DNA from 2 places in the Peribacillus sp. GL_122 genome. Region 2 is predicted to be linked to the other one. Evidence: a T-box and tRNA genes for the amino acid it is inferred to sense, from the RefSeq annotation. Region 2 holds a T-box; the other holds one or more tRNA genes.
The links. The T-box of region 2 lies ahead of tyrS (tyrosine--tRNA ligase). A T-box ahead of a tRNA ligase gene usually reads a tRNA of that ligase, here a tRNA-Tyr.
Positions count from the first base shown of each region.

Region 1: it has a tRNA-Tyr gene. The T-box ahead of tyrS (tyrosine--tRNA ligase) is inferred to sense a tRNA for this amino acid. The anticodon was not compared.

Region 1 covers NZ_CM174415.1:777,271-791,887, reverse strand. Annotated here, with positions in the region: gene AC3ISB_RS03830 (hypothetical protein) at 107-424, opposite strand; gene AC3ISB_RS03825 (hypothetical protein) at 523-735, opposite strand; gene AC3ISB_RS03820 (DUF6241 domain-containing protein) at 1,384-1,926, shown strand; tRNA gene AC3ISB_RS03815 (tRNA-Leu) at 2,905-2,985, opposite strand; tRNA gene AC3ISB_RS03810 (tRNA-Cys) at 2,994-3,067, opposite strand; tRNA gene AC3ISB_RS03805 (tRNA-Gly) at 3,076-3,150, opposite strand; tRNA gene AC3ISB_RS03800 (tRNA-Gln) at 3,154-3,228, opposite strand; tRNA gene AC3ISB_RS03795 (tRNA-His) at 3,266-3,341, opposite strand; tRNA gene AC3ISB_RS03790 (tRNA-Trp) at 3,359-3,432, opposite strand; tRNA gene AC3ISB_RS03785 (tRNA-Tyr) at 3,439-3,522, opposite strand; tRNA gene AC3ISB_RS03780 (tRNA-Thr) at 3,539-3,614, opposite strand; tRNA gene AC3ISB_RS03775 (tRNA-Phe) at 3,622-3,697, opposite strand; tRNA gene AC3ISB_RS03770 (tRNA-Asp) at 3,710-3,785, opposite strand; tRNA gene AC3ISB_RS03765 (tRNA-Met) at 3,791-3,864, opposite strand; tRNA gene AC3ISB_RS03760 (tRNA-Val) at 3,969-4,044, opposite strand; tRNA gene AC3ISB_RS03755 (tRNA-Glu) at 4,060-4,134, opposite strand; tRNA gene AC3ISB_RS03750 (tRNA-Ser) at 4,145-4,236, opposite strand; tRNA gene AC3ISB_RS03745 (tRNA-Asn) at 4,242-4,316, opposite strand; rRNA gene rrf (5S ribosomal RNA) at 4,326-4,441, opposite strand; rRNA gene AC3ISB_RS03735 (23S ribosomal RNA) at 4,558-7,490, opposite strand; rRNA gene AC3ISB_RS03730 (16S ribosomal RNA) at 7,668-9,218, opposite strand; gene AC3ISB_RS03725 (nucleotidyltransferase-like protein) at 9,499-10,374, opposite strand; gene AC3ISB_RS03720 (YgzB family protein) at 10,550-10,903, shown strand; gene perR (peroxide-responsive transcriptional repressor PerR) at 11,003-11,446, opposite strand; gene AC3ISB_RS03710 (D-2-hydroxyacid dehydrogenase) at 11,603-12,547, opposite strand; gene AC3ISB_RS03705 (aminopeptidase) at 12,684-13,805, opposite strand; gene bcp (thioredoxin-dependent thiol peroxidase) at 13,817-14,287, opposite strand; gene AC3ISB_RS03695 (potassium channel family protein) at 14,350-14,617, opposite strand, start outside.
Region 2 covers NZ_CM174415.1:4,272,597-4,287,213, reverse strand. Annotated here, with positions in the region: gene AC3ISB_RS20705 (YtxH domain-containing protein) at 1-4, shown strand, start outside; gene ytxJ (bacillithiol system redox-active protein YtxJ) at 134-460, shown strand; gene AC3ISB_RS20695 (bifunctional 3-deoxy-7-phosphoheptulonate synthase/chorismate mutase) at 955-2,031, shown strand; gene ccpA (catabolite control protein A) at 2,414-3,418, shown strand; gene AC3ISB_RS20685 (acetoin utilization protein AcuC) at 3,501-4,682, opposite strand; gene AC3ISB_RS20680 (acetoin utilization AcuB family protein) at 4,675-5,325, opposite strand; gene AC3ISB_RS20675 (GNAT family N-acetyltransferase) at 5,352-5,984, opposite strand; gene acsA (acetate--CoA ligase) at 6,330-8,048, shown strand; gene AC3ISB_RS20665 (transglycosylase domain-containing protein) at 8,181-11,219, opposite strand; T-box leader at 11,369-11,585, shown strand; gene tyrS (tyrosine--tRNA ligase) at 11,653-12,909, shown strand; gene rpsD (30S ribosomal protein S4) at 13,007-13,609, opposite strand; gene AC3ISB_RS20650 (GAF domain-containing protein) at 14,196-14,617, opposite strand, start outside.

The DNA.
Region 1 (14,617 bases), 2.3 Mb from region 2:
AATACTCTTTGATCCATTCGTTTTATTATTAATCGTAAGATCAAACGTACTCTATACTATTCTGATAAAATAATTATTTAATGGATAATATAAAGCGTGAATGACGTCACACTATTCGGTTGTATTCGTAAGATTCATATTCAACGTGTTCACCGCTTGAACGTTTGTAAGTTATTGTTTTCCTATGTAGCTTAGAATGGACGGATATTGAAAATGATAGAATATCCCCCTCCCGAACACTAGTATTTAGAAATACAATAATAAGAATAAACAATAATAAGACGCCGCCCGCGTGGGAAGCGTCTTTTTCTTTTGTTTGTTCTGCATTATTAAAAATATCAAATAAGTATAAGGGAAGCCCATATACCTCTTGGGTTTCTCCTATTATTATAAAAAAATCAACATTAACATTTAACACAGCCATAAAAAACTCCCTTCCAAGTCGACTATTATGAACATCATGCCTTGTCCACTTTTTTTACAGTCTACCTGAAAAGGGTAACATCAAGTCGAAGTCAGACATTACCTAGGTCGGAAAAATATAACAGCATTTTCAGCCTGAGCGTTTACAAACCCATTCCTAACCATACATAATACAACATCACTTATAGGAGCACCTACCCGTAGGAACTTTCTACACGGGGATGCGCTTCCGATTATTTCAATTTTAGCAATATTCTCAAAGTTTTCTTCATCTCTTACTATAATGACTACATCTGGACGCTTATTACTCATACAACCACCTCCTTTTGATGTCATAAATTAAATTATTCAGATGTACATGAAGTTGTCGCGGCTTTTTATTAATAAATTTCTAGGAAATAATTATCATTTTAAAGCAATGGGAGAGTCGCTAGATTCTTATCGAATAAACTTCACCGCGAGGTTGCCACGGAGATCAATCGGCAGCTTTGTTCCGCTAACAGGTAACGTTAGTTCAAACAACCGCCCTTTCAGTGGGCGTTTTTTCTAGGGCGAAAATCAAAACATTCTGATTTAACATAGCCTAAATAAAAACGCACGACTAAAAATCCGTGAAGACACGAAAAAACGGCTTTCCAATTAAGGAAAACCGCTTTATATCGTCGTTCTAAGATACCGGTGGCCGGGGTCGAACCGGCACTCCAATAGAAGAAAGGCGACCAATTTGCGGTCTTCTTCTACTTACACGGACGTATCGCCAATGCGCCTGTTCATATAGTCAACAGTAGTCTCAGGATACTCTGTATTGGTTTCCAATAAAAAATTTTATATCCATATGGTTACTTAATAGTTTAAGATTATTTGTTAATATTTTATGTTATTATCATAATGGTTAGCTTATCCATAAAAGGATGTAACTGAAATGAGTGATAATCGAACTATGACTCGGAGGAACTTATAATGAATAAATTTAGATGGTCAATGGTTGGACTTATAGTAGCTGCAGCAGCTATTTCAGTAATAATAACAATCAATCAGAACGCTAAAAATTATGAAGCAAAGCAAGAAGATACGGCTCCTGTTTTGGAGACAACGGAAGTGGAATACGAGACAACTGAAGAAGAAGATACGGAAGTAGAAACAATAAAAAATGAAAAAATTCTATATGAACTAGGTCTTGGCCCATCTTCAAAAAGAGAAGACGTTATGAAAACAATGCACAGTATGACTCATCAAAAAGTAGTTTCTGAAGAAAAATGGTACAACCTTGAAATGAATTCTGAAAACATCAATGCAGTCTATGAATTCATTAATGATAGCGAAGTTATTGACTATAAAAGTGAATTGCTAAGAATCGTAGGAAACTGGAAAGAAGGAAACTTCGACAATATAGTGGAAGATCACAATTACCTTTGGGGAGAACAAAATGGAAATGTCGGTAAAGCTACTGGAACTCTTACTCCTGAAGAAGAAGCCCAATTTATTAAAGCAAACTTTGAATAGTCATTACAAATCGAGCCCCTATTGTTTATATTAATATAAACAATAGGGGCTATTTCCGCTGACCCCCGAAGTGAAAATTTGATTCGCGGATTTATAATTCAGCAGATTCAGAGATATTCGCCCCCTGCCTTGGGGTAAATCGGTCATACCCCGGCTGCCACTCCCGATACACACGCATATGTCTTCGTTGGCACACGAATTGCTTTATTATTTTATTCATTTCGTTGTATGAAGCACGCAATTCTAGTTAACATAATAGACATTCGAGGCAGTCGATATGCAACACAAACCGCGTCATAACAACGTTTGTGCACAACGGATTATTATCGAATATACACTTATGTAAACATCGTTGATTTAACGCGATTTATACTACGCTAATAAGGGCGATGTACCCCGCTATACTGCATAATGCTGTCGGCCATTCCGTGTATAGGACACTGCATAAACGGTAAGCTGAGCCCCGGAGTTTCAGACGCCTATACCCACGAGGAGCACCGTGCAGGTGAAACGCCCCTCAGCCCTGGTATACGCCCTGTATTCGGAATACTTCGGAATGATCCCGTATCTTATCCTTTTAATACTCTCGGTAACAATTATTGACCGCCTTTGCTATGTCTAATTTAATCGTGTAATGCGTCGAAATGACGAAAGCTCATTCCGGTAGTATTTTATCGTATGTTCACGGATATTCCTTATTTCCCCATCCTTCAAAAACAACGCCAGTGCGTCGTCGAAGTCAAGGAAATCTGACCGCATGCTCCCACGCAGCTTCGAAATATCTTCCGTTGCTAAATCGTTATTACTCTTTTCCTTGCCAATTTTCGCCACTCCAGTACGGTTAATTACCCGATACAGCGCGTACGATTCGCCGCGTACGACTTTTACCTACAAAATCGTGCGCATACAACGAAAAAACGGCGACCTACCATTGCGGGTAGATTGCCGTCAAATCGACGTTTATATTAACGTATGTGATACCGGTGGCCGGGGTCGAACCGGCACTCCAGAGGAACACGATTTTGAGTCGTGCGCGTCTGCCAATTCCGCCACACCGGCATGTATGTTGGAGGCGGCAACCGGAATCGAACCGGTGGTAAAGGTTTTGCAGACCTCTGCCTTACCGCTTGGCTATGCCGCCAACGTTTTTGGAGCGAAAGACGGGATTCGAACCCGCGACCCCAACCTTGGCAAGGTTGTATTCTACCACTGAACTACTTTCGCATATGGCTGGGCTAGAAGGGATCGAACCTTCGCATGACGGAATCAAAATCCGTTGCCTTACCGCTTGGCTATAGCCCATTAACGTTGTATTCATTATATCACATTTATTGAAAAATGGGGCGACTGATGGGAATCGAACCCACGAATGCCTGAACCACAATCAGGTGCGTTAACCACTTCGCCACAACCGCCATTATAAGATTGAAATTGGCAGGGGTAGTAGGACTCGAACCCACACTGGAGGTTTTGGAGACCTCTGTTCTACCTTTAAACTATACCCCTATAAGATGGTGGAGGGGGGCAGATTCGAACTGCCGAACCCTAAGGAGCGGATTTACAGTCCGCCGCGTTTAGCCACTTCGCTACCCCTCCGCATATGGATGAAACATGGTGCCGGCAAGAGGACTTGAACCCCCAACCTACTGATTACAAGTCAGTTGCTCTACCAGTTGAGCTACACCGGCACTACAATGGTGGCTCAGGACGGAATCGAACCGCCGACACAAGGATTTTCAGTCCTTTGCTCTACCGACTGAGCTACTGAGCCAAACAATGAAAATGGCGGTCCCGACGGGAATCGAACCCGCGATCTCCTGCGTGACAGGCAGGCATGTTAACCGCTACACCACGGGACCATAGATTGCGGGGACAGGATTTGAACCTGCGACCTTCGGGTTATGAGCCCGACGAGCTACCGGACTGCTCCACCCCGCGACGTTAATAATGTTGCTATTAGGAATCAAGTTTTCGTGTTTAGCGTTTCAATAGGATGGATAATCAAACCCATTATGTAGAAACAACTTGTTCTTATTGAAAAATGGTGGAGGATGACGGGATCGAACCGCCGACCCTCTGCTTGTAAGGCAGATGCTCTCCCAGCTGAGCTAATCCTCCAATATGTTGTCTTAATGGTGACCCGTACGGGATTCGAACCCGTGTTACCGCCGTGAAAGGGCGGTGTCTTAACCGCTTGACCAACGGGCCAGGTATAAAATGGCGGAGAGCAAGGGATTTGAACCCTTGAGACAGGGTTACCCGTCTACACGATTTCCAATCGTGCTCCTTCGGCCACTCGGACAGCTCTCCAATAATGGCTCCGCAGGTAGGACTCGAACCTACGACCGTTCGGTTAACAGCCGAATGCTCTACCACTGAGCTACTGCGGAACAATATAAGCTTGGCGACGTCCTACTCTCACAGGGGGAAACCCCCAACTACCATCGGCGCTGAAGAGCTTAACTGCCGTGTTCGGAATGGGAACGGGTGTGACCTCTTCGCTATCGTCACCAAACATTGTTAGCATTTTCAAGACATATATTAGTATAACATCTTTTTGAGAAAATGCAAGAAGAAATTTTCATTCCTTCAAAACTAGATAATAAGAAGGTATTTCATTTTTTTAAAGCGTTGGTTAAGTCCTCGATCTATTAGTATCAGTCAGCTCCACATGTCGCCACGCTTCCACCTCTGACCTATCAACCTGATCATCTTTCAGGGATCTTACTAGCTTGCGCCATGGGAAATCTCATCTTGAGGGGGGCTTCATGCTTAGATGCTTTCAGCACTTATCCCGTCCGCACGTAGCTACCCAGCTATGCCTTTGGCAAGACAACTGGTACACCAGCGGTGCGTCCATCCCGGTCCTCTCGTACTAAGGACAGCTCCTCTCAAATTTCCTGCGCCCGCGACGGATAGGGACCGAACTGTCTCACGACGTTCTGAACCCAGCTCGCGTACCGCTTTAATGGGCGAACAGCCCAACCCTTGGGACCGACTACAGCCCCAGGATGCGATGAGCCGACATCGAGGTGCCAAACCTCCCCGTCGATGTGGACTCTTGGGGGAGATAAGCCTGTTATCCCCGGGGTAGCTTTTATCCGTTGAGCGATGGCCCTTCCATGCGGAACCACCGGATCACTAAGCCCGACTTTCGTCCCTGCTCGACTTGTAGGTCTCGCAGTCAAGCTCCCTTGTGCCTTTACACTCTACGAATGATTTCCAACCATTCTGAGGGAACCTTTGGGCGCCTCCGTTACTCTTTAGGAGGCGACCGCCCCAGTCAAACTGCCCACCTGACACTGTCTCCCACCCCGATAAGGGGCGCGGGTTAGAATTTCAATACAGCCAGGGTAGTATCCCACCAACGCCTCCACCGAAGCTAGCGCTCCGGCTTCTCAGGCTCCTACCTATCCTGTACAAGCTGTACCAAAATTCAATATCAGGCTGCAGTAAAGCTCCACGGGGTCTTTCCGTCCTGTCGCGGGTAACCTGCATCTTCACAGGTACTATAATTTCACCGAGTCTCTCGTTGAGACAGTGCCCAGATCGTTACACCTTTCGTGCGGGTCGGAACTTACCCGACAAGGAATTTCGCTACCTTAGGACCGTTATAGTTACGGCCGCCGTTTACTGGGGCTTCGGTTCAAAGCTTCGCTTGCGCTAACCTCTCCCCTTAACCTTCCAGCACCGGGCAGGTGTCAGCCCCTATACTTCGCCTTGCGGCTTCGCAGAGACCTGTGTTTTTGCTAAACAGTCGCCTGGGCCTATTCACTGCGGCTTTTCTGGGCTATTCACCCTAAAAAGCACCCCTTCTCCCGAAGTTACGGGGTCATTTTGCCGAGTTCCTTAACGAGAGTTCTCTCGCACACCTTAGGATTCTCTCCTCGCCTACCTGTGTCGGTTTGCGGTACGGGCACCTTACATCTCACTAGAGGCTTTTCTTGGCAGCGTGGAATCAGGAACTTCGGTACTATATTTCCCTCGCCATCACAGCTCCGCCTTAATGGAAACGGGATTTGCCTCGTTTCCGGCCTAACTGCTTGGACGCGCATATCCAACAGCGCGCTTACCCTATCCTTCTGCGTCCCCCCATCGTTCAAACGATGTATAGGTGGTACAGGAATATCAACCTGTTGTCCATCGCCTACGCCTTTCGGCCTCGGCTTAGGTCCCGACTAACCCTGAGCGGACGAGCCTTCCTCAGGAAACCTTAGGCATTCGGTGGAAGGGATTCTCACCCTTCTTTCGCTACTCATACCGGCATTCTCACTTCTAAGCGCTCCACCAGTCCTTCCGGTCTGACTTCAACGCCCTTAGAACGCTCTCCTACCATCGACACCTAATGGTGTCAATCCACAGCTTCGGTGATACGTTTAGCCCCGGTACATTTTCGGCGCGGAGTCACTCGACCAGTGAGCTATTACGCACTCTTTAAATGGTGGCTGCTTCTAAGCCAACATCCTGGTTGTCTAAGCAACTCCACATCCTTTTCCACTTAACGTATACTTTGGGACCTTAGCTGGTGGTCTGGGCTGTTTCCCTTTCGACTACGGATCTTATCACTCGCAGTCTGACTCCCAAGAATAAGTATTTGGCATTCGGAGTTTGACTGAATTCGGTAACCCGTTGGGGGCCCCTAGTCCAATCAGTGCTCTACCTCCAATACTCTCATCTTGAGGCTAGCCCTAAAGCTATTTCGGAGAGAACCAGCTATCTCCAGGTTCGATTGGAATTTCTCCGCTACCCACACCTCATCCCCGCACTTTTCAACGTGCGTGGGTTCGGGCCTCCATTCAGTGTTACCTGAACTTCACCCTGGACATGGGTAGATCACCTGGTTTCGGGTCTACGACCTCATACTCATTCGCCCTATTCAGACTCGCTTTCGCTGCGGCTCCGTCTCATCAACTTAACCTCGCATGAAATCGTAACTCGCCGGTTCATTCTACAAAAGGCACGCCATTACCCATTAACGGGCTTTGACTACTTGTAGGCACACGGTTTCAGGATCTATTTCACTCCCCTTCCGGGGTGCTTTTCACCTTTCCCTCACGGTACTGGTTCACTATCGGTCACTAGGGAGTATTTAGCCTTGGGAGATGGTCCTCCCTGCTTCCGACGGGATTTCTCGTGTCCCGCCGTACTCAGGATCCACTCAGGAGGGAACGAAGTTTCAACTACAGGGTTTTTACCTTCTTCGACGGACCTTTCCAGGTCGCTTCATTTACCCCGTTCCTTTGTAACTCCATGTTGAGTGTCCTACAACCCCAAGAGGCAAGCCTCTTGGTTTGGGCTAATTCCGTTTCGCTCGCCGCTACTCAGGAAATCGCGTTTGCTTTCTCTTCCTCCGGGTACTTAGATGTTTCAGTTCCCCGGGTCTGCCTTCAGTACCCTATGTATTCAGGTAAAGATACTGTTCCATTACGAACAGTGGGTTTCCCCATTCGGAAATCTCCGGATCAAAGCTTACTTACAGCTCCCCGAAGCATATCGGTGTTAGTCCCGTCCTTCATCGGCTCCTAGTGCCAAGGCATCCACCGTGCGCCCTTTCTAACTTAACCGTTAAAAAAGTCTTACAGATGCTTTGAAAAAAAATTAATTGCCTTCTATCTATTATCTAGTTTTCAAGGAACAAAGCAGAAAGAATGTCATCACATCGTGATGTTTGTCTTTCCTATTTGAATGAATTACTCATTCAAAACTGAACAAAACAAAAGCGCTCTCGTAATTATCCTTAGAAAGGAGGTGATCCAGCCGCACCTTCCGATACGGCTACCTTGTTACGACTTCACCCCAATCATCTGTCCCACCTTAGGCGGCTGGCTCCATGAAGGTTACCTCACCGACTTCGGGTGTTACAAACTCTCGTGGTGTGACGGGCGGTGTGTACAAGGCCCGGGAACGTATTCACCGCGGCATGCTGATCCGCGATTACTAGCGATTCCGGCTTCATGCAGGCGAGTTGCAGCCTGCAATCCGAACTGAGAATGGCTTTATGGGATTCGCTTACCTTCGCAGGTTTGCAGCCCTTTGTACCATCCATTGTAGCACGTGTGTAGCCCAGGTCATAAGGGGCATGATGATTTGACGTCATCCCCACCTTCCTCCGGTTTGTCACCGGCAGTCACCTTAGAGTGCCCAACTGAATGCTGGCAACTAAGATCAAGGGTTGCGCTCGTTGCGGGACTTAACCCAACATCTCACGACACGAGCTGACGACAACCATGCACCACCTGTCACTCTGTCCCCCGAAGGGGAAAGCCCTATCTCTAGGGTTGTCAGAGGATGTCAAGACCTGGTAAGGTTCTTCGCGTTGCTTCGAATTAAACCACATGCTCCACCGCTTGTGCGGGCCCCCGTCAATTCCTTTGAGTTTCAGCCTTGCGGCCGTACTCCCCAGGCGGAGTGCTTAATGCGTTAGCTGCAGCACTAAAGGGCGGAAACCCTCTAACACTTAGCACTCATCGTTTACGGCGTGGACTACCAGGGTATCTAATCCTGTTTGCTCCCCACGCTTTCGCGCCTCAGTGTCAGTTACAGACCAGAAAGTCGCCTTCGCCACTGGTGTTCCTCCAAATCTCTACGCATTTCACCGCTACACTTGGAATTCCACTTTCCTCTTCTGCACTCAAGTTCCCCAGTTTCCAATGACCCTCCACGGTTGAGCCGTGGGCTTTCACATCAGACTTAAGGAACCACCTGCGCGCGCTTTACGCCCAATAATTCCGGACAACGCTTGCCACCTACGTATTACCGCGGCTGCTGGCACGTAGTTAGCCGTGGCTTTCTGGTTAGGTACCGTCAAGGTACCAGCAGTTACTCTGGTACTTGTTCTTCCCTAACAACAGAACTTTACGACCCGAAGGCCTTCTTCGTTCACGCGGCGTTGCTCCGTCAGACTTTCGTCCATTGCGGAAGATTCCCTACTGCTGCCTCCCGTAGGAGTCTGGGCCGTGTCTCAGTCCCAGTGTGGCCGATCACCCTCTCAGGTCGGCTACGCATCGTCGCCTTGGTGAGCCATTACCTCACCAACTAGCTAATGCGCCGCGGGCCCATCTATAAGTGACAGCGTAAACCGTCTTTCCATCTTCTCTCATGCGAGAAAAGAACGTATCCGGTATTAGCTCCGGTTTCCCGAAGTTATCCCAGTCTTATAGGCAGGTTGCCCACGTGTTACTCACCCGTCCGCCGCTAATCTTAGGGAGCAAGCTCCCATCGATTCGCTCGACTTGCATGTATTAGGCACGCCGCCAGCGTTCGTCCTGAGCCAGGATCAAACTCTCCGAAGAAATGTTTGACTTGCTCATTTGCTTTTTTGATAGTGTGTGCTCACTTAAAATTTAACGTTGGCGCTTTGTTTTGTTCAGTTTTCAAAGAGCAATCTCGCTGTCGTTTACTTCGCAAGCGACTTTTACATCTTATCATGTTTTCAACTTCGTTGTCAACATGTTTTTTTAATTTTTTTAAGTTGTTTTCGTTTTGATGAAGCTGCGAAAGCTGATGTCCCGCAGCGACATGTATTAATATAACACCTATATTATTAATGGTCAACAATAAAATTGCATTTTTTTAAAAGTTTTTTGATACCCGATAAAACCGATGATATACCTCGTGTCCTTTTGTCTCCGCTTTGATAACATCGATTACCTTCTTCTCTATCAAATATTCCAATAAAACACCTAAGTCTACTGAATAAAACTTTACTTCCGGATGCTCCATTAGCTCCGCAATCGTCCACGGTTCTTCTTTCGTCCCCATTATTTCAACCAAATGCTGTGAACCCGCATTCGTCCTAGAATAAATAAGAAACTCACTCGCAAGGAATAGAAGCTCCAATCTTTTTTCGAGAGTTTCCTCACTGCTGATCAATTCTTTATACAACTTGAAGATTTCAGGTTCCATATGCTTCACTTGGTTCCAGACAGTAACCTCCGGATAAAAGCCTTGTTCAATTATTTCCAAACGGGCCAAGTGATGCAGGGAATGAACGATATGGTTGTACGCCTCAAGATGATGGCCTTTTTCAAAGAAGCTTTTCCCATCCATGTACCTGCGAATTAACTTTGCGAATTCCATCCCCATCTTTAACTTCCTTCCATAGAAGGGGAACTCACGGATTTCGGTTTTCAAACGGGCCAAATATTCATTCCGGTCAAAAAGGACCTTCCCGTTATATATCCAGTCAACCACTTTGCGGTTCGTGCCTAATAGGAGCCATTCTTTTAACTGGTCTTCCTTTACGATATGCAAGGCTGCCTTTTTATCCTGGTAAGTGTAATGTTTTAAAAACACGGCCTCTTCGGCTTCGTCTGCAATTACAAAAAGGATGTAGTCAAATGTATCGGTGATCGGGCTATTATCATCTCTTTTTTCTATTAACAAGATTCCAAGTGTAGATTTTAAACTTGCTCGCTCTTGATAAATCGGGCGAAGGATATCTTCCATCATAAATTCCTCCAAAACCTTTTTTTTTAGATTTTCGACAAAACTCTTCAAATTCCTGCTTATTTCCCTTACCCCAAACTATTTCAATTCAAAAGTAATATGTATCCTTTATTTCTTTTTTGTTCCATCCATGGTTTATGTTATAGTTAAATTTATATTTTAGGAGGGACAATCCATGGCTAAATATTCTAGCAAAATCAATAAAATCCGTACTTTTGCTTTGAGTTTGATTTTCATTGGCTTTATCGTAATGTACCTTGGGCTTTTCTTCAAAACGAATCCTGTTGTCATGACGATTTTCATGGGGCTCGGCCTTTTATTCATCATCGCAAGCACAGGGGTTTATTTTTGGATTGGAATGCTTTCTACAAAATCGATCCAGGTTGTCTGCCCTAACTGCAGCAAACCTACAAAAATACTAGGGCGTGTAGATATTTGCATGCATTGTGAAGAACCATTGACACTTGACAAAAAGTTGGAAGGCGAAGAATTCAACGAAAAATATAACCGGAAAAGCCTGCATGACTAGAGGAATTCCGCTAGCTGAATTCCCTTTCAAGAAGTCATTAACAATTGTATCATTTTTTGATAACATAAAAAAAGTTCCAACCAAGTGGAGGAACTTTTTTTAATGCGATTCTTTTTTCGCACAATCCGTACAGTCGCCGTAGATTTCCATCCGATGATGACTAACATTGAAACCGGTGACTTGTGCAGCGAAATGCTCGACTTCATCCAATGCAGGATAATCGAAATCCACAATTTTCCCGCAAGTTTGGCAAATTACATGATAATGATTCGTCGTCACAAAATCAAACCTCGCAGAAGAATCACCATACGTAAGTTCTTTTACCAAACCTACCTCACGGAACACACGCAGGTTGTTATAAACCGTTGCCACACTCATATTCGGAAACTTGCCTTCCAGCGCTTTATATATATCATCAGCGGTAGGGTGGGACATGGAGCTTATCAAATACTCAAGTATCGCATGGCGTTGAGGAGTTATTCTTACACCGGTATCTTTTAAGGAATCCAACGCTTCTTTTAACTGAACTTCAGACACCGCCATCCACCTCTTTTTCTCATTAAGTATGAATTCTTAAATTGTAATATTTATAAATAGTGTACCTTTTATGCGTTGAATTTGTCAATAATTCAATGGCTTAACCATTCTTTTTTAGTTTATTCATGAACACATTGAGTCTTTACCATTTTTTCATTGAGTTTAGTATCCCCTAGTTAAGTCGATTACGTTGGTAAAGTCTTTTCCAGCTTTCAGGTATTCACGCATGTTTTTTTCGAAAATGGCAAAGGTTCTTGGTAAATATTCTCCGCTTTTACTTGATAGATGCGGTGTGACTGTGACATTCTCCATCCTCCAAAACGGATGCCCTTTTCCCAAAGGTTCCGGATCAAATACATCCAAGATCGCATGAGACAATTCCCCGGCATCCAGGGCTTCGATCAACACTTCATCGTTAATCAGGTCGCCGCGGCCAATATTCACGAATACTGCAGATTCTTTCATTGCTTTAAAGTGCTCTTTTTCCAAAAGGCCCTTCGTTTCATCAGTACTTGGCAGGACGGATACGATATAATCGGCTCCCGGTATGGCTTCCAATAAATTATCGAGAGTATAAAGGTGATCGATGGATTCCACTGGCTTCCCGCTCCGGTTCACTCCCACCGTCGTCATCCCAAAGGCTCTCCCAAGACGAGCCACCTCTCCTCCAATTGCACCGACACCAATAACGAGCATAGTCTTGCCATTCAATTCTCCTACTTCAATCTTTCTATCCCACAATTCTTCCTTTTCATTCTTCATAAGCAGTTTCAATTTCTTTTCATATTGCAAAAGCATCCCTATCGTATACTCGGCCATCGGGATTTTATGAATGCCTCTTGCGTTGGTCACCAGAATGCCACGTTCCTCAATGGCTTTAAATGGCATTAATTCCATCCCTGCGCTCATGACCATGATCCATTTCAAGTTCGCCGCTTTCCCAATGATTTCTTCAGTTAAGTCTTCACCATATGTAATTAGTATTTTCGCTTCACGAAGCGGCCCATCAGTCCATCCTTTTTGATAAATGAAGTTCAAATCAGGAAAAGCTTCCATCATCTTCGTTTGGATGCCTTCATTCGGAATGACAGTCGAAAGTATTAACATGTTTATCTCTCCCTTTTAATTAACATAAAAAAACACGGGCTCTATGTGTCCCGCGCAACTTTCTTTGAGGAGGTATTCCCTTAATAAAGCATATTCAGGTGTCCCCTTTTTGAGTTGGACAAAAGCCTTACCCTTATTAAAAAAGGCTTTTTTTAAAAGAATTTGGGTTTAATGCATGTAATTCCGGCAAAATGAAAACGCCATCCCTTCTAATCGGGACGTCGTCAAAATAGATGTCACCGCCCCCATATTCGGGACGCTGGATCAAGACCATATCCCAATGTATCGATGATCGGTTTCCATTATCCGCTTCTTCATAAGCAAGCCCAATAGCCAAGTGCAGACTCCCGGTTATTTTCTCATCGAACAATATATCGTCCATAGGTTCCAATATGTATGGATTGATTCCAATTGCAAACTCCCCGATAAACCGGGACCCTTCATCAATATTCAGAATTTGGTTCATTTCAGAGTCACGATTGGAAGTTGCTTTAATGATTTTTCCCTTTTCCAAGTTTAATTCTATGTCACTAAAGGTGATTCCTTCATAGGTTGTGGGTGTGTTGAAGGATATCCTTCCATTGAGACTATCTTTTATGGGTGCTGTAAACACTTCCCCATCCGGTAAATTCTTTTTTCCGGCACATATGATGGCCGGCATACCTTTAATGGAAAAGGTCAAATCTGTCCCTGGTGAAACGATCCTGACTTTGTCAGTCCGTTCCATCAATTGTTTTAACGGTTTCAAGGCCGCCTCCATTTTCCCGTAATCCATGGTGCATACGTTCAACAGAAAGTCTTGGTACCTGTTGAAGGTCATGCCGGCTTTTTGCGCTGATGCGTTGGTGGGATAATTAAGTAAGACCCAACGTCGGTTGTTTACATAGAAAAGAGTGGGGGAATTCATAGCCTCCCCTTGAAGACGGTGCCTCTCGATGGGAACATCAGTCATTTCCACATCGTTTTCTTCCCCTGTGATGATAATGACTGCATCGATATCCGTATATTTCTTCAGAGCCCATTGCGAAGATGTGTCAAGTTGTTCCTTCACATTCCCTTGTAACAGGTGGCGGCTTATCTCATCGTCTTCGAGTTCTACATATGGATAAGCACCCACTCTGTATATTTCATCAATCAGCTCTTTCAATAACGGTTTCGTGTTGATATGCCCCCGTATGAGGATTCTCTCTTTTGGCTGTATTTGTATCGAATGATGAATCAGCCTGGCTGCAAGCTTCGTTATTCGCTCATCCTTCATCTGCCTGTCCCTTATTTTTCGAGGTCGCGAAGAGTTTCAAGCGCTTCTTCGACGTGGCCTTTGACTTTTACTTTACGCCATTCTTTGACTACCTTACCAGCCTTATCTATCAGGAAAGTTGAACGTTCAATGCCCATATACTCCTTGCCGAAGTTCTTTTTCAATTGCCACACATCAAATGATTCGGCCGCTTCATGATTCTCGTCAGCCAGCAGCAGAAAAGGCAATCCATGTTTTTCGATGAATTTTTCATGACGTGCCGCTGGATCTGGGCTAATACCAATGATGACCGCGTTCAATTCCTCGAATTGCTCATTATGGTCCCGGAAATCACAGGCCTCCGTCGTGCAACCTGGCGTCATGTCTTTTGGATAAAAATATAAAACAATGTTTTTCCCCTTTAAATCCGATAGGGAAACCATTTCACCATTGTTTGCAGGGAGTTTGAAATCAGGTGCTTTTTCTCCAATTTTAACAGTCATATTGAACCCTCCATTTCTTTCATTATGGTAAGAGTACCCAATAATCGAAAGAAACACAACTTTCATTTACCCTTCCTATCTTTCTGCTCCAAATCGATAACTGTCCGAATTACGAACGCTGCCGGCAGTGTATACCCGATGAAAGCCTGAATGGTAGCTATCATCCTGCCCATGCCAATCGGGGCTATATCTCCATACCCTACAGAAAACATCGTCATCGCACTGAAGTAAAAGGAAGTCTTCAACTGTTCATAGAAAGTGCCATCCAACCGATTGCCCATATCAAGAATCACCGAATGATTCTGAAGCTCGTATAATAAATAAATCAGT
Region 2 (14,617 bases):
ATAAACTCCTTGGATCCCTTTAATGGGGATGAAGAGGCATAAAGGGACGAAGAATAAGGCGGTGAAGTGCTTTGATGGCTTCATCGCCTTTTTGATGGTAAAATTTATATGGACAAGGAAAGGAGACTGTTTTATGGTCATGAGCAAAATCGAAACAGAAGAACAATTCAATGAGCTTCTAAAAGAGGATACATTCCTGCTTTTCAAGCATAGTGTAACGTGCCCGGTCAGTGCTGAAGCATTTGAACAATATGAGAGGTACATCTTGGGGAACGAACAACTTAAAACGGCCTATTTAGCCGTTCAGGAAGCTCGTCCACTATCTAATTATGTGGCAGAAACATTTGATGTCAAACATCAATCACCTCAGGCCATCCTTTTTAAAAGTGGAAAACCTGCCTGGAATGAATCTCATTGGCGGATTACATATGATTCATTGAGCAAGGCCATTACTGAATGAATGATGAAGGCCGGATCCCTTTTGTAAGGGGTCCGGCCTTTTATTATTCCATTTGGTGGCCATGTGAATTTTAAACGGTCTCCAGGGGAAACCTTTTCTTTAAAGGCCCTTCCTGTTCAAGTGGCAGACGATTTGATCATGGTCCAATGCTCTTTAAGATAAAATATCAATTAAATTATAGCTTTCTTGTTCTATTTCCAATATAATTCCTACAACGGATTGTTCCAATATTCAGTCTAAATCGTTTTTCCTGCATGAAACACCTGATTTTATGCATTCATAACTTTAATGCTTAAAAGCGTTTAATTATTAAAGAAAAATATCGTGACATTTATGGGCACTTCATTTATAATTGATTTAATCATACATGAAATATTCTAAATTTTTCATTGATAATACAATCGGGGTGGATGTTCGAGGATCCAGATGGGATTTTTTTAGTTTGAGTCCGCTGAGCCGATTTCTATTTTAAAAAACGAAGGGATGGATATGTAATGAGCAACAAAGAGCTTGATGGACTTCGTAATCAACTGGATGATGTGAACCTTCAGTTATTACATCTTATTAATCAACGTGCTGAACTTGTACAGGAAATTGGTCGCGTTAAAGAAAAACAAGGTGTAAACCGTTACGATCCGGTCCGTGAAAGAACAATGCTGGATCTTATCGAAGCCAATAATCAAGGACCGCTTGATCTTGGTTCGATTAAACATATTTTCAAAGAAATCTTTAAATTGGGCTTGGAGCTTCAAAAAGATGATCAGAAGAAAACGCTTCTTGTATCAAGAAAACAAAAGGCTGAAGACACGATCATCGACATTAAAGGTGAATTGGTAGGTAACGGGATCCCTAGCTTCGTTTTCGGACCATGTGCGGTTGAATCTTATGAACAGACAGCTGCGGTGGCGGAAGTCATTAAAGCTAAAGGTCTGAAATTGATGCGCGGCGGTGCATTTAAGCCACGTACATCTCCATATGACTTCCAAGGGCTTGGTTTGGAAGGTTTACAAATACTTAAACGTGTTGCTGATGAATACGGCTTGGCTGTCATCAGTGAAATCGTGAGTGCCAACGATATTGAAGCGGCGATCGATCATATCGATGTCATCCAAATCGGGGCGCGCAACATGCAAAACTTCGACTTGCTAAAAGCTGCAGGTGCTGTAAATAAACCAGTTCTTTTAAAACGTGGACTGGCTGCAACGATTGAAGAGTTCATTCATGCAGCGGAATACATCATGTCGCAGGGCAATGGCAACATCATCCTTTGTGAACGCGGTATCCGTACTTACGAAAAAGCAACAAGGAATACACTTGATATCTCTGCTGTACCGATTTTAAAACAAGAAACTCATTTACCAGTCATGGTTGATGTGACGCATTCAACTGGACGTCGCGATCTTCTGCTTCCTACGGCTAAAGCGGCTCTTGCAATCGGTGCTGACGGTGTTATGGCTGAAGTGCATCCAGATCCTTCCGTTGCTTTATCGGATTCTGCACAGCAAATGGACTTCAAACAATTTGATGAATTCTACGATGAAATTAAACGTTTGAACTGGGTAACTGTATAAGCTAAGAAAGTCTTTAAAATGATCTACTTACGGCCCTTACCAACTTGGCAAGGGCTTTTTTTAATGGTAAAATACTAGTTTTTGCAGAAAAAGCTTCGAAATAAGCACTATTGGATTGCAGGAAAGATTCTACTATCGTATGATAAATAACAAGAATGAGAACTGTTCGGAAGATTGAGTCATACATAAAGTGATATCTATGTGAATTTTATACTTGAATAGGGTATTGAATATTTGACTGAGAAGAGAGTAGGACTGCATTTTTGTTAGGCAGATCGTTCCTAAAATAATCTTCCTTATAGAGAAAAACGCATAAAAGATTTTTTTTCGAAATAATTCGGGTCTTTTATGGGGAAAATGAAAGAAATGGAGGAATGGATGAATGAATAATATAACCATTTATGATGTGGCGCGTGAGGCGAATGTTTCCATGGCCACCGTTTCCCGCGTAGTTAACGGGAATCCAAATGTAAAGCCTGCAACAAGGAAGAAAGTTTCCGATGTGATTGAGAAGTTAGGGTACCGTCCCAATGCAGTGGCAAGGGGACTTGCCTCAAAGAAAACGACTACAGTCGGGGTCATCATCCCGGATATCTCAAGCATCTTTTTTGCCGAATTGGCACGGGGCATAGAAGATATAGCCACGATGTATAAATACAATATCATTCTAAGCAGTTCTGATGAGAATATAGATAAGGAATTCCATTTGCTGAATACGATGCTTGGAAAACAAGTGGATGGTATCGTGTTCATGGGCGGCAATATCTCTGATGAGCATGTCAAAGAGTTTAAGAATTCACCGGTTCCAATCGTACTGGCAGGTTCGGTGGATGAAAGCGGGCAAGTTCCATCGGTTAATATTGATTATGAGGCAGCGGCATTCGACGCAGTGACATTCTTTGCTGAAAAAGGCCACAAGCATATCGCTTTTGTAAGCGGAAACCCTTCCGCGCTGATTAATGAAATGAAATTGACTGGTTATAAACGAGGGTTGAAAGAAGCTGGTCTTTCATTTGATGAAAGTTATATTGTTGAAGGTGATTATACATACGATTCAGGAATTGAATCTTTTGAAAAGTACCTGGAAGTTGAAGACAGACCGACGGCATTCATCGCCGGTGCTGATGAAATGGCTCTTGGAATTGTCCATGCCGCACAGGACAAAGGGTATAATGTACCGGAAGACTTTGAGGTGATCAGCTTCGATAACACGAGATTGACATTGATGGTGCGTCCGCAAATCACGACGATCGTTCAGCCTTTATATGACATTGGTGCGGTTGCGATGAGGCTTCTTACGAAGCTGATGAATAAAGAACAAGTGGAGGAAGGTCTTGAAAAAGTGATCCTTCCGCATCGGATTGAAAACCGTCAATCAACGAAATAAACTTGTTTGGAGAGTGTCCCGGAGGGCACTCTCTTTTGTTTCTCAACCGGACAAAAAAGATCGTTTTTCAACGATCTTTTGGCTAACTTTGTTCATTGCTTTTCGAAGTTTGCTTGGAAGACCTGATGGGATAAAGGACCTTTTCAAGCGTCAGGGCATTCTTCTCGGTAATTTCAGGCTTCCTCGGAATGGGTTCGTATATATCCTCCATGTCATCCCATTCATCCGGCAGGGTAACAGGGGACTCAGGCTGCCAGCAATCGAGCCATTCCTTTGGTAGGGGACCTGATATATCATTGTTCGTCATTTCAAGCCAGACCCTCGCCCAAGCCCTCGGGACGACGCGCCATATATCATATCCGCCGCCGCCTACTGCAATCCACCGTCCTTCGCAAAACTTATGGGCCATTTCGTGGGCCAACTTTGGTATTTCCCTATAAATCTTCATGGTGGCAGATAAATGGGTGAGCGGATCGTAATAATGGGAATCGGCCCCGTTTTGCGTTAATATGACATCCGGTTTGAAGAATTCAATGACCTCCTTAAAAGAAGCCCTATAGCATTCGAGCCAGGATTCATCTTCAGTGAACGCATCGACCGGGATGTTGAATGAATAGCCGTAGCCTTTTCCCTGGCCCCGCTCGTTAATATTGCCGGTGCCGGGAAATAAGTAGCGCCCCGTTTCATGAATGGATAGGGTGCATACATCGGGATCATCATAAAATGACCATTGGACCCCGTCACCATGATGTGCATCGGTATCGACATACAAGACACGTGCCCCATATTTTTTTTGCAGGTATTTAATCGCGACCGAACTATCATTGTAGATGCAAAAGCCTGAGGCTTTCCCGCGGAAACCATGATGCAGGCCCCCGCCAAGATTAAGTGCGTGCAGGGACTGACCGGTCATGACGGCATCCACAGCCGTCAAGGTACCGCCTACAAGCAAGGCACTCGCTTCGTGCATCTTGGGGAAGATAGGGGTATCCTCTGTTCCCAGCCCATAATTAACTGCCTTTTCAGGGGGGAGCTTTCCCTGGCCTGCTAACTTGACAGCGTTTACATAATGGTGATCATGGATCAGTTCCAATTCTTCATCGGTAGCCATTCTGGGCTTGATAATTTGATCATCATTGATGGCATGGTGTTTTTTTAATAAATCAAGCGTGAGCTTAAGCCGTTTTTGATTGAATGGATGTTCATCGTTGAATTTGTAGGTAAGGAGTTCATCCGAATAGACGAAAAGGGATGTATCATTCATGTGAAATCCCCGGTAGGCTAGGCCATAAAACGGTATAGCCTTCTTTCTTCAAATCCTCCACCACCATAAATGGATTCATCGTCTGTACACGAATTACAAGAATTTTATAATCGGTTCCATTTTTTTCAGGATAAACAAGGGTGCTCAGGATATTCGAATTGCGCCTTTTGAATATTTGGGCAATATCATGAAGGGAACCTGCCTTATCCGGGATTCTGATTTCGATTTGGGAACCGGGCTGATTGACTCCAGTCAACTCAACGTATGAATGAAGTAAATCGGAACCGGTGATGATGCCCACTAACTTCCTTCCCTTTACGATTGGAAGGCAGCTGATATTGTTATCACAAAAAACAGCCCCGATTTCTTCCACGAAATCCAGCGGGTGCCCTGTGATTATTTCCGTTTTCATGATGCTTGATAATGGTTTTTGTAAATCATTTTTGTATTCTGCGGTACGGAATATAGAAGGGGCTGCATCCCGAATATCACGGTCACTGACTAATCCCACAAGTTGATAGCTGTCATCGACAATGGGTATATGGCGAATTCGCTTCTCTTTGATGATCATGACAGCGCTATGGATTGTATCCGTTGGAGTGAGGGTGATAATATCCTCATTCATTATTGTTTCTACAATCATTTTCCTTCCTCCTCTTACTCGCCTCTTTAATACATAAACCGATTCATAAAACGCAACTGGTCGAACTTCTGGATGGATTCCGGCGGGACTCTTTTGCCAATACGGGCCATCAGGCAGTTGGCCGGGTGGGAACTGATTTCAGGATCATCTGTTGCAAAGTAGACCAAGCCACCCGCACTCATCATTTTTTCCATGACCTTGCGATAGTCCCAAATATTCAGACCTGTCCCTTTCAAATCCCAATGCCAATAGTATTCAGTGGTGATGATGATGAAGTCTTCAACCGAATCGTCTTCCATGGAAAGGCGGATCAGGTTCTTCCCGACGGAGGCACCCCGGTATTTAGGGATGACCTCGATTGCACCAAGCTCAATCAAGTCCTCCATCTTAATTTCCGACCAGCGCTCCAAGGGATCGGGATATAAGTAAGTTACATAACCCACGATCGTTTCATTTTCACGGGCGATAAAGACCCTGCCCTCAGGCAAGTCTGCAATCTCTATTAACGCTTTATGCTGCAAAGCAGGAGGGCGAAAGGCGACCAAGTCTTCGTGAAACTCATAAGCGGACATTTTTTCGCCGTTCAACGGCCCTTCGATGATGAGCGTCCCGCTTAATGTCTGCAGTTCCTTAGTATAAAAGGTCTTATTATATTCCATTCTTTCACCACCCTTGTTATGTAGTAATCTTACACTCTAGCATTCCGGAGTATAAGAAGCGTTGCTTTTAAAAACTGACCGAATGGACAGCTTAAATAAATTATACATAAAAACAAGGGGCATAATTTAGAAAGTTCAACACATATATGAATCTTTTGTTACAGTGCTTCTTCTTTCCGAGCCATCAACATGAATTTACCTTAACTATAACATACTTGTAATTTTCAAAATTCAGCAAGCTGGATTTTCCCTAATATGGAAATGCTTAATATTTTAAAAATTGAGAAAATTGTCTTCTTATACTATAATAAAAATATAGAGCCGAATGAAGGGGGAGTTTGTCGTATGAATGTGAAAGCGTTGCCAGTAGTGGAAGGTAATTTTAATTTAAAGAATTATGATGAAAAATACAAGAAGTTTGACTGGTCTGAGACGGAAAAGGAATTCTCCTGGTCTGAAACCGGTAAAGTGAATCTTGCACATGAAGCCATTGACCGCCATGCCGAAACATACAAAAAGAATAAAGTAGCCCTTTATTACAAAGACGATAAAAGAAATGAAAAGTATACATTCAAGGAAATGAAAGATTATACGAATCAGGCGGCCAATGTGTTCAAGAACATTGCCAATGTGGAAAAAGGTGATCGTGTTTTCATCTTCATGCCTCGCTCCCCGGAGCTTTATTTTGCATTGTTGGGCGCGATTAAAACGGGAGCGGTCGTAGGGCCGTTGTTCGAAGCCTTCATGGAAGGCGCAATAAGGGATCGTCTTGAAGATAGTGAGGCAAGTGTGATCGTGACGACACCTGAACTTTTGCCGCGCGTCCCAGTGGATGAGCTACCCCATTTAAAGCATATTTTCTTGGTGGGGGAAAATATAAAAGAAGAAGGAAAGTACCATCACTTCAATAAAAAATTAAAAGAAGCCGATAAAAATTTCGAAATTGAATGGGTGGATCGGAATGACGGTCTGATTCTTCACTATACCTCCGGTTCCACAGGCAAACCAAAAGGAGTGCTTCACGTTCATAATGCGATGATCCAGCATTATCAAACAGCAAGATGGGTCCTTGATTTGCAGGATGAGGACGTGTATTGGTGCACAGCGGACCCTGGATGGGTGACAGGGACGTCTTACGGGATCTTTGGACCTTGGCTGACAGGCACCTCGAATGTCATTGTAGGCGGGCGGTTCAAGCCTGAATCTTGGTACAAGACCTTGGAAGACTTTGGTGTCACGGTATGGTATAGTGCCCCGACGGCCTTCAGGATGCTGATGGGCGCAGGTGACGAAATCGTTAAGCGGTTCGATTTAAGCACTCTCCGCCATATTTTAAGTGTCGGTGAACCGTTGAATCCGGAAGTGGTGCGCTGGGGAATGAAGGTATTCAATCACCGTATCCATGATACATGGTGGATGACGGAGACCGGGGCACAGGTCATCTGCAATTATCCTTGCCTGGAAATCAAACCGGGTTCGATGGGTAAACCGATTCCTGGTGTGAAGGCGGCGATAGTGGATGATCAAGGCAACGAGCTTCCGCCGCATAGAATGGGGAACCTTGCCATCAAGAAAGGCTGGCCTTCGATGATGAAGACCGTCTGGAAGAATGAAGCGAAATATGAATCTTACTTTATGCCAGGTGATTGGTATGTGTCCGGGGATTCCGCATATATGGATGAAGATGGTTATTTCTGGTTCCAAGGCCGTGTGGATGATGTCATCATGACGGCAGGGGAGAGAGTCGGACCTTTCGAAGTGGAAAGCAAGTTGGTCGAGCATCCAGCCGTAGCTGAAGCGGGTGTCATCGGTAAGCCGGATCCGGTTCGGGGGGAAATTATCAAAGCGTTTATCGCCCTTCGTGACGGATACGATGCAAACGATGAGTTGATTGAGGAAATTCGTACATTTGTAAAGCATGGTCTAGCAGCACATGCGGCACCTCGTGAAATTGAATTCAGGGATAAACTTCCTAAAACAAGAAGCGGTAAAATCATGCGCCGTGTCCTGAAAGCTTGGGAACTTGATTTGCCAACTGGTGATTTATCATCGATGGAGGATTGAGAAACTGAGTCTACCTGATTATTGAAAAGGAAAAGGCATCCATTGTCACTTTCATGGATGCCTTTTTGGGAGATTATAAGGAAACAGGCTGTCGGGCTAACCCGACAGCCTGTTTTAGTTCAAGAAAGAGTGTCATTCTTCCTCTTCTTCAGCTTTATCCGTGTCTTGCTCTTTATCATTGACAGTGTCTTTATCATTGACAGTGTCTTGAACTTTGTCGGTCTCTTGATTTTCTTTATCAGTATTTTCTTTGTTTTGATCTTTGTCTAGGGCTGGCTCTTTATCTTTAATTGTTTCATTTTCTGGTTCTTTTTCTTTATCTTTATCTGAACCGTTCTCTTCTTTTGAGTCTGGTTGTTTATCTTCGTTAGCTACTTTATCTTTTCCGCGATCATCTTTATTTTTTGCGGAATCTTCTTTTGAACCTGTCTTTTTAGCGCCGCTTTCAACACGTTGGGAAGGGGCTGATTCTTTACCGACTATGTCTACGGCCGTTACGTAATAGGAACCGCCTGAGCCGACTTTGTAAATAAGATTCCCACCAGCATTGATGCTCGCCACTTTTTTGCCGTCCTTATAGACACGATAACCGACGACATCTCCTTCATGATGCAGGCCCCATGTAATCTTATCGTTACTGATCGTTATGGATAGGGGATCTGGTGCTTTGCCATTATCATTCAATTTCGCTTTCGCCCCGACGACATTTCCTGATTTTTCGCCTCCAGGAATCACGGATCCCGGGTCAACGACATATTTCAGTCCGATATCTGCAAAGGAATCGGGATTCAACATGAACCCGCCGCTTGTGAATTCGCCAGGCGTTTGCGGAAGGGCTGCGTAGCGTTTGCTGCCGACTGATACATATTGTCCATCTATGAAACTATCATCCGCCCTGGATGGAGCATATTTGGCGATGAATAAATCTGATTTTACAAGACCTGCCTTTTGGCATGCACTTGAAGGCAGCAGTCCTGAAACGCCACAGAAGGAACGGTTGACAATTCCGCCCGGCATTTCAAATCGCTTATCAGGGTCGATGAGTTTAGGATCGACTTTGTATGCGGCATTGATCAGATCTGCCCAATAATACATATTACGTTTATTATATTCCAGACCATTGTAGGTCCCTTGCAAGGATTTAGGTGTGTCATATCCGAGCCATGTACCGAATGATACATTTGGATTGCTTGCGACGAACCAAGCGTCCCAATAGTTTTGGGAAGTTCCGGTCTTACCTGCCCAATCACTTGAGAAAGCAAGTCGGTTTCTGACCGAAGCGGCCGTCCCGCTGTTTACGACATCACGCATCATATCAAGCGTCAAGTAAGCGGCTTGCGGAGAAAATACTTCCACTGGTTTCGCTTTATGTTCATAGATGACCTCGCCATCTTTCGATACGATTTTATCGATCATATAAGCATCGACGAATTCCCCCGAATTGGCAAATGTGCCAAATGCATTGACGTTCTCTTCAACGGTTACACCTCTGTCCATGGCACCCAATGACATGGCAAGATTTGAGTAATCCCCATTCGTTACAGTTGTAAAGCCCATTTTTTCCAAATAGGCAGCAGGCCTTTGGTTGATTATTTTCATGTAAAAGAGCGCTGCAGGGATATTATAGGAATTCTTAAGTGCCTCACGGGCTGTCGTTACCCCCGTATAGCTTCCGCCGCCATAGTTTCCTGGACGCCACGCTTTGCTGCCTGCTGGAATGGAAATGGGTACGTTGGCTGATACGCTTCCAGGTGAGATTTTTCCTAACTCAATACCTGGGCCATATACGAGCAGCGGCTTCATCGTTGATCCGTTCGATCGCAGTGATGCAGTTGCATGATTCGTCTGTTCCCGCTTGAAATCACGGCCGCCTACGAAACTGATGATTTTTCCTGTTTTATTTTCGATAAGAATGGCCCCGGCTTCAACGGGCTCACTCACCGTTTTCATTTCTTTCGTATCAGGATCGACAACTTGTGCCGTTTTATCGTATCCGTAATTCGGATAGTTTTTCGTTACTTCCTGCATCTTGTCATAAATCTTTTTATCGATTGTCGTGTAGATCTGATAGCCGTTTTGACGCAGCTTACGATCGGCAAGTGCTAGATATTGATCTTTTAAGTCATCATTCTTTAAATCTTTCTCTTCATATCCATCATCTTTTGCAAGACTGACAGATAGGATTTCGATGGAGCGTTTTTCGATTTCATAGGTGAGCCATGGATATTTCTCGGATGGCATCTCCGTTTTACCGATAAAGTCTTTTGTTATGTCGTATGCGACTGCTTTATCATATTCTTCTTTTGTTATGTATCCGTTACTATACATCCGCTTTAAAACGGTTTTCATCCGGTTGATGCCGGGCTCTTGATTTTCTTTCAGTTTTCCTTTCTGGGTATATGGTGTATAACCGAAAGGGCTTTGCGGCAATCCAGCGATAAAGGCTGATTGGGGCAGTGTCAGATCTTTGGCCTCCACGCCAAAAATACCTTCAGCGGCGGACTCGACACCAGCGATGTTACGGCCTGAAGAGTTTCGTCCCAAAGTGGAGACGTTTAAGTAGGTTTCCAAAATCTCTTCTTTTTCAAAGAACTTTTCGACCCGGAGCGCAAGAAGGATTTCTTTTGCTTTCCGTTCAAATGATACTTCGTTGGTGAGGACCTGGTTTTTAATGAGCTGCTGTGTTAATGTACTTCCTCCCGATTGGACGCTTGCATTCGAAAATTCCTGGTAAACGGCACGCAGGATGGCTTTCGGGACAACTCCGTCATGCTCATAAAAATACTCATCTTCTGTAGCGATGACTGCATTTTTTAGATGCTCGGAAACTTTATCGATGGACACTTCTTCACGCTCAAGGTCACTCTTAAGCTTGCCCAAGTATACGTTATCAGCAAAGTATACTTCAGAGGTCTCTTCATAATTGTAAATGTCTTTTTTTAAATCTTCTTTTGAGCGTACCGGCTCATCATTGACGAGGGCAGCGAAATAGCCGGCCCCGACGCCGCCGGCGAATGAGAATCCTAGAATCCCGACAATTATGAGGATCAGCGTTAAATTCCAAATGACTTGGTATGTAACCCGCGCGTTTTTGTGTGTTTTTTCATTTTGAAAAAAACGGGTCAGCTGCTTCCAGATTGTTAGAAATCTATCTTTTTGATTATTATTCATCGTATCATACCCCCTGAAATCACATATATTATAGCATATAACAGGTAGGGGAAAGGGCATCTTTCTTATTTTTCTAGAATCTGTAAGGGTGATGTTGACAATGATTCTTATGTATGATAAAAGTTTATTAACAATAATAAAATGATTGAATGATCGCGATGATAGGACCCAGTAGTCAGACTATCCCTGTTTCAGAGAGCCGGTGGTTAGTGGAAATCGGTACAAATGGTATGATGAATTACTTCCTTGAGCATTTGCTGTGAAATGATTAGTAGCAGGAAACGGTTGACGGCCGTTATTCGTCTTGAGCGGAGGGCATATTATGTCCTCAAGTTGGGTGGTACCGCGAATTCATTCGTCCCTTCATATTTTATGAAGGGGCGTTTTTGTGTGCTTTTTGCGGGTTTTTTCTAAGATGGAGGAGGAATATTTAATGGAATTGCTTAAAGACCTCGAGTGGAGAGGGATTATTTATCAACAAACGGATGAAGAGGGTTTTAAGGCCCTTTTAGAAAAAGAGAAAATTTCTTTATACTGTGGTGTCGATCCAACTGCGGATAGTATGCACATCGGACATCTATTGCCATTCTTGACATTGCGCCGTTTCCAGCAGCACGGACATCGTCCACTTGTGCTAGTAGGCGGTGCGACTGGACTTATTGGTGATCCAAGCGGTAAAAAAGAGGAACGCCAGCTGCAAACTCTGGAAAAAGTGCTTTATAATGCAGACTGCATAAAAGGGCAGCTATCCCACATCTTTGAATTCGACGGTGAAAATGGTGCGGTCATGGTCAATAACTATGACTGGATAGGTAAAATCGATATGGTTACATTCTTGCGGGATTACGGGAAATACATCGGCATAAACTACATGCTGGCAAAAGATACGGTTGCTTCCCGCTTGGATACGGGAATTTCCTTTACTGAATTTGCGTACACGATCTTACAAGGAATTGATTTCGGTCATTTATACAGCAATTACGACTGTAAATTGCAAATTGGCGGCAGTGATCAATGGGGCAACATTACGACCGGTCTTGAAATGATCAGGAAATCCAATGATGAGAATGCTAAAGCATTCGGTATGACGATCCCGCTCGTAACGAAAGCGGATGGAACGAAATTCGGTAAGACGGAAGGCGGAGCGATTTGGCTTGACCCGGAAAAGACGACTCCGTATGAATTTTACCAATTCTGGATCAATACAGCCGATGCTGATGTCGTGAAATACCTGAAATTCTTCACATTCCTATCTCGTGATGCGATTGAAGAGTTAGAGCAATCCGTACAGTCCGAACCGCATTTGCGTAAAGCACAAAAAGCTTTAGGGGAAGAAATGACCCGTTTGATTCATGGTCAGGAAGCTCTTGACCAAGCAATCAAAATCTCTGCCGCCCTATTCAGCGGTGAGGTGAAGAATTTAAGTGCAGCGGAAATCAAATTGGGCTTTAAAGATGTCCCTAGCTTCGAACGTGAGAGCAAAGAAGATATCGGTTTGGTCGATTTAATCGTTGAAGCGAAAATTTCGCCATCAAAGCGTCAAGCCCGTGAAGATATTCAGAATGGGGCAATCTCCATTAATGGGGAGAAAGTGACTGATCTGCAATATGTAGTGACGGAAGCTGCCAAGATTGAAGGGGAGTTCATCCTCGTTCGTCGCGGCAAGAAGAAATACACATTAGTGAAATGATTGTTCAAAGCCCGGCTGAATCCCAGCCGGGCTTTGTCATGCAAGGGTGCTTAGGTGCAAAAAAAACCCCATCCAAGGATGAGGTTTTTTGAAGTTATTAACGAGAGTAGAACTCAACGATAAGAGCTTCGTTAATTTCAGCAGGCAATTCAGAACGTTCTGGTAAACGAGTGAAAGTACCTTCTAATTTCTCAGCATCGAAAGTAAGGAAATCAGGAACGAAGTTAGTTGCTTCAACTGATTCTTTGATGATTGAGAAGTTGCGTGATTTTTCACGAACTGAGATTGTTTGTCCAAGAGACACTTTGTAAGATGGAATGTCTACGCGGCTTCCGTCTACAGTGATGTGACCGTGGTTAACAAGTTGACGTGCTTGACGACGTGTACGAGCTAAACCAAGACGGTAAACTAGGTTGTCAAGACGTGATTCAAGAAGAATCATGAAGTTTTCACCATGAACACCTTTAAGTTTGCCAGCGCGGTCGAACATTGAACGGAATTGACGTTCAGTGATTCCGTACATGTGACGAAGTTTTTGTTTCTCTTGCAGTTGCATTCCGTATTCAGAAATTTTTCTGCGTTGGTTAGGACCATGTTGTCCTGGAGCATAAGGGCGTTTTTCTAATTCTTTACCAGTACCTGTTAGGGAAATTCCTAAACGACGGGATAGTTTCCAGCTTGGGCCAGTATAACGAGCCATAGGATGACTCCTCCTTTAAATGTTTTTATTTTGGTAAAATAAAAACCGTGTGAATGTACGATCATGACCATTTTGTTTTCATGTACCTTCGCCCTAGCAGCAGAGAGTTACGAGATACACCTCTGAATTGAGGAACAAAATGAGAACATAAAGGCTGTCACATAGGCTGCAATATTTTACACAAGGAGTATTGTATAATATTCTGCTCAATGAGTCAAGGACAGTTATGATTTATTAAGGAATAGATAAAGAGTATCACAGCAGGAAAATACAAAATATTAAAAAAATGCAATTTATAGAGTGTTTTTTTTCATTGTAAGCATTATGAAATAATGAATCCAAAAATTATGGATGGTTTGAGACATTTCATGGGTGCCTATGCCATGGGATGGCTCAATCCTGTTTCTTCGCTAAAAATGTCAAAAGGGCCGATGAGGGGTTTTATATTGCGAAAAGTTCAGGAAAGGACCGGGTACATGTACAACGGGTCCTGTAATGGAAAAGGGAGCAGGCAAGGTTTGCCGCTCCCTTTTCCATTATAGATGATTGGAAAGGGAGCAGGCAAGGTTTGCCGCTCCCTTTTCCATTATAGATGATTGGAAAGGATTTCAGCGAACTTCTCCAGTCCTTGCTGATCCATTTCGTCAAAACGGTCCGTTATCGGGCTGTCGATATCGAGGACACCGAGCAATTTGCCATCCTTCATGAGCGGTATGACAATTTCAGATCTTGATGCCGCATCGCAGGCGATATGTCCAGGGAATTGGTGGACATCCTCTACGCGCAGGGTTTTTTCAGTTGCCGCTGAAGTCCCGCATACGCCCTTGCCCATTGGGATGCGGACACAGGCTGGAAGACCTTGAAAGGGTCCTAGAATTAATTGGCCTTCTTCATATAAATAAAAGCCTACCCAGTTAATCTCATCGAGAAAAAGATTAAGTAAAGCTGCCGCATTGCTTAAATTGGCTATTTGGTTCGTTTCATCTTCGATTAATGCAAGTAGTTGTT